One region of the Kitasatospora sp. NBC_01560 genome, then DNA from elsewhere that is predicted to be linked to it. Evidence: riboswitches for the same ligand, from Rfam matches in the RefSeq annotation. Region 1 holds a riboswitch; the other holds the start of a gene.
The links. A riboswitch is a leader RNA that binds a small molecule or an ion and turns the genes downstream of it on or off. The one in region 1 is predicted to bind glycine.

Region 1 (2,383 bases):
CGGAACGCCGAAGCGCTGCGAGGTGCCGCAGGCGATGTCGGCGCCGAGCGAGCCCGGGGACTTCAGCAGGGTCAGCGCCAGCAGGTCGGCGGCGACGGCGACGATCGCGCCGAGGCCGTGGGCCTCCTCGATGACGGCGGTGAGGTCGCGGACCACACCGGTGGCGCCCGGGTACTGGAGCAGCACACCGAAGACGCCGCGCTCGGCGATCTCGGCCGGGATGCCGTCGGAGAGGTCGGCGACGACGACCTCGACACCGGTCGGGACCGCGCGGGTGTTGATCACCGCGACGGTCTGCGGCAGGGTCTCGGCGTCGACCAGGAAGACACCGCCCTTGACCTTGGTCACCCGGCGGGCCAGGGCCATCGCCTCGGCGGCCGCGGTGCTCTCGTCGAGCAGCGAGGAGCCGGAGGTGGGCAGGCCGGTCAGGTCGGAGACCAGGGTCTGGAAGTTGAGGAGCGCCTCCAGGCGGCCCTGCGAGATCTCCGGCTGGTACGGCGTGTAGGCCGTGTACCAGGCCGGGTTCTCCAGGACGTTGCGCAGGATCACCGGCGGGGTGAAGGTGCCGTAGTAGCCCAGGCCGATCATCGGCTGGAGCACCTGGTTGCGGCCGGCCAGCTCGCGCAGCTCGGCCAGCACCTGCGCCTCGCTGCGGCCGCCGGGGAGGTCGAGGCCGGTGATGGAGCGGATCGCCTCGGGCACCGCGGTGGCGGCGAGCTCGTCCAGCGAGCCGTAGCCGATGTGCGCCAGCATCTTGTCCTGCGCGGCGGCGTCGGGGCCGATGTGGCGGTTCTCGAAGGGGCTGGCCAGCTCAAGCTCGGTGAGGGTCGGGTTGCCGCTGGGGCGTCCCGCGTTCGACTGGGCGTTCATGGTGGTCGAGGCCTCCTGGTCACGGACCGGCGGGGGTACGCACGCCGGGCGGCCCAGCCGCTGTCGACAACAGCGGACCGGCCTGGGCGGGCGGACCCGACAGGCCTCCCCCTCTGTCATCGGGACCTGAGAGCTTCGCCCGCGCGGTGCGCTGTGGGCGCACCGCCGGCTTGCACCGTCGGTGAGGGTGGTGGCCACCGGCTCCCTCGCCGGCGGTCCTGCCCTGCTTTCCAGAGTGACCTATCCCACACGGTACGGATGCCTGAGAGATTCCGGGGAGGAGTTGCTCCTTCGGCGCCCCGACCAGTGACTTTCGCTGTCGGGGACTCTCCCGAGCGGGCTCGGCGGTCGCGCCCAGGGTACCAGCGGGAGGGCCTTCGATCACGGGTGCGCCCGGTCACTCCGGCAGGTCGGCCGTGACCCGTACGGCGCAGCGCGGTGCCCGTCCGGCCCCGCCCCGGTCGCGGGCGTCCGGTTCATGGCATTTGGTGTGAAGTGGCGGACGGGACGGGCGGGCCGACCGCCTGCCTGCGGGAGTTCCGCAGGCGCAGCGCACTGGAGGAAAGAGTGCAGACCGATATCGACCCCCGGGACCTCATCGGCCACAAGGCGGTCGACCGCAACGGAGACAAGATCGGCACGGTCGACGAGGTGTACCTGGACGACGCCACCGGGCAGCCCGAGTGGGCCGCCGTCCGGACCGGCATCTTCGGCCGGGACGCCTTCGTCCCCCTGACCACGAGCGAGTTCTCCGGCGACGAGCTGCGGGTGCCGTACGACAAGTCGCTGGTGAAGGAATCGCCGGACTTCGGCGTGGGCCAGCACCTGTCGCCCGCGCAGGAGCTACAGCTGTACCGCTACTACGGGCTGGACACCCCGTTCGACGGGCGACCGTCCTCGGGGGACGGCTCCGGTTCGCAGCCGGCCGACCTGGACTTCGGCTCCGTCCCGGCAGCAGCCCCCGCGGCAGCGGCAGCGGCGCCGGCAGCAGCGGCGGCAGCAGCGGCGGCCGCGGCCACCGCGATGGCCGGCAACGCGGCCGAGGCGAAGCCCGCCGATCCCCCGGCCGCAGCGGCCGGCACCAAGCCACTGGCCTTCCACCCGGCCGACGCCACGCCCCCTGCCCCTGCCCCCGCCCCTACACCCGTCTCCCACACCACCCCGGCCGCCGGCACCGGCAGGCCGAACGACACCGCCACGGAGGCCAACGTGCGGACCCTCAGCACCACCGCGCCCGCCGCCGCCCCCGCGGCACCCGTCACCCCGGAGCAGCGCCCGCAGGCCGCACCGGCCGCCACCCCCGCCGCGAACGGCACCTCCCAGCACGGCGTCGCCGCGGCCGCCACCACCCCCGCGACCGGCCCGGTCGCAGCCGGCCCGGCCTCCTCCGCGCCCAGCGGCCCGGTGGAGATCACCTGCCGCGAGGAGCGGCTGGACATCACCACCGAGTGGCACGTCCTGGGCACCGCGAAGCTGCGCAAGTACGTGACCAGCGAGGCGGTGGAGCGCCGTG
Region 2 (2,383 bases), 4.1 Mb from region 1:
GCAGGCGGCGAGGAAGGCCTCCGGGTCCTCGCCCGGCACCGGCTCGCGCAGCGCCACCCGGCCGCCGGTCGGGCCGCCCGCCTCCTCGGCGGCCGCCCAGCGGTCCTCGCGCGGCCCGCGCCGCAGCTCGGCCACGCCCTGCGGCGGCACCGGGATGCCGACCGCCGCCTCCGGGTTCACCGCGATGCCCACGCCCAGCGGCAGGCCGCGGGCGAACTCCCAGACCGGCGCGACCGCGAAGGCCATCCCGGGCGCCTGCTGCAGGAACACCTCCTGCGAGGAGAAGACCGGTACGTACGGCTCGCCGGCCAGCTCGACCGTCGGCAGGTTCAGCGCCTGCCCCTGCGGGTCGGCCCCGGCCGGCAGCGGCACCCAGACGTGGCTGCGGGCCAGCACCTCGAACACCCGCGGCGTCGCGCCCGGATCGCCGAGCGCGGCGGTGAGCACCTGCTCCAGCTCGTTGGCCGGCCATCCGCCGCCCGGCACGGACCCCTCCGGGCCGCCCCACCCCTGCTGCTCCACCGGGTACCCCATGCGCCCCTTGTACCGCCTCACTGGCTCGTCGACGCGTGCAGCCTAGCGGGCCGCCCGGGGCCCCTCTCCCGCACGGGCGCCGGACGTGCCATGATGTCCGCGTCCCCGCGTGCTTCCGTGTGTTTCGCGCAGGGGCCCTCCTAACTCCATACCGGCCGTTCGAACCCGCGCGGGAGAGTCCGGAGTGCCGCCCCCAGGCGGCAGGACCGGCGCCGAAGGAGCAAGTCCTCCCCGGAATCTCTCAGGCACCCCTACCGCACGGATTAGGCACATCTGGAAAGTGGCGCACGGCCCTGTCGTGCACCCACCCACGGTGCAAGCCGCCATGCTGTCCTGTTAGCTGTAAAGAGCTGCGGGCCCGCGTGCGGTGAAGCTCTCAGGTACGACGACAGATGGGGAGACCCAGCCGCCGCATGCCCGCGCGCAGGCCAGGTCCCTCTCCGAGCGGGGCCGGTCCGGCGTGCGCACCCCTGAGTGCCCAGACCGAGGAGTTCCAGGCCATGTCGTCCCTCCGCCTCACCGCGCTCGACGCGCTGCACCGCAGCCTCGGCGCCACCATGACCGACTTCGCCGGCTGGGACATGCCGCTGCGTTACGGCAGCGAGCGCGAGGAGCACCTCGCCGTCCGCACCAAGGCCGGTCTCTTCGACCTCTCGCACATGGGCGAGATCACCGTCACCGGCCCGCAGGCCGGCGAGATGCTGGACCACGCGCTGGTCGGCTTCGTCTCCGCGCTGGGCGTGCTGCGCGCCCGCTACACCATGATCTGCGCCGAGGACGGCGGCATCCTGGACGACCTGATCGTCTACCGCCTGCGCGAGGACGCCTTCCTGGTCGTCGCCAACGCCTCCAACGCCCAGCTGGTGCTGGACGAGCTGATCGCCCGCGCCAAGGGCTTCGACGCCGTCGTCACGGACGACCGCGACACCTACGCGCTGATCGCCGTCCAGGGCCCGGAGGCGACCGGCATTCTCGCCGACACCACCGAGGCCGACCTGCCGGGCCTCAAGTACTACGCGATCCTCCCGGCCCAGGTGGCCGGCCGCGACGTGCTGCTCGCCCGCACCGGCTACACCGGTGAGGACGGCTTCGAGATCTTCTGCAACCCGGGCGACGCCGAGCACATCTGGCAGGCGCTGACCGGGGCCGGCGCCGACCGCGGCCTCGTCGCGTGCGGCCTGTCCTGCCGCGACACGCTGCGCCTGGAGGCCGGCATGCCGCTGTACGGCCACGAGCTCTCCACCGAGCTGACCCCGTTCGACGCCGGTCTCGGCCGGGTGGTCCGCTTCGACAAGACCACCAACGAGGGTGCGTTCGTCGGCCGCAAGGCGCTGGAGAAGGCCGCCGCCGAGGCCGAGGCCAACCCGCCGCGGGTGCTGGTCGGCCTGGTCTCCGAGGGCAAGCGCGTGCCGCGCGCCGAGTACACGGTCGTCTCCGCCGACGGCGAGCCGATCGGCCGGATCACCTCCGGTGCGCCGTCCCCCACCCTGGGCAAGCCGGTCGCCATCGCGTACGTGGACGCGGCGCACGCCGCTCCCGGCACCGCCGTGGCGGTCGACGTCCGCGGCAAGCACGAGCCGGTCCAGGTCGTGGCGCTGCCGTTCTACAAGCGCGCCCGCTGACCCACACCCCTTCCCGAGGCACGTCCGGCTCACGGGCCGCTTCGTCGTACCCGCTTCCCATCCTGGAGAATGACGCCATGAGCAACCCCCAGCACCTGCAGTACACCAAGGAGCACGAGTGGCTGACCGCCGCCGAGGCCGGTGTCTCCACGATCGGCATCACCGCCCACGCGGCCGACGCCCTCGGTGACATCGTCTACGTGCAGCTTCCCGAGGTCGGCGACGCC

Region 2: it holds a riboswitch for glycine, as region 1 does, so the genes downstream of both, gcvT (glycine cleavage system aminomethyltransferase GcvT) here and gcvP (aminomethyl-transferring glycine dehydrogenase) in region 1, are expected to answer to the same signal.

The regions. Positions count from the first base shown of each region.
Region 1 covers NZ_CP109364.1:1,972,217-1,974,599, forward strand. The annotation lists gene gcvP (aminomethyl-transferring glycine dehydrogenase) at 1-870, opposite strand, end outside; glycine riboswitch at 1,111-1,214, opposite strand; gene OH807_RS08125 (PRC and DUF2382 domain-containing protein) at 1,438-2,383, shown strand, end outside.
Region 2 covers NZ_CP109364.1:6,070,842-6,073,224, reverse strand. The annotation lists gene OH807_RS26515 (enhanced serine sensitivity protein SseB) at 1-534, opposite strand, end outside; glycine riboswitch at 695-801, shown strand; gene gcvT (glycine cleavage system aminomethyltransferase GcvT) at 1,035-2,156, shown strand; gene gcvH (glycine cleavage system protein GcvH) at 2,234-2,383, shown strand, end outside.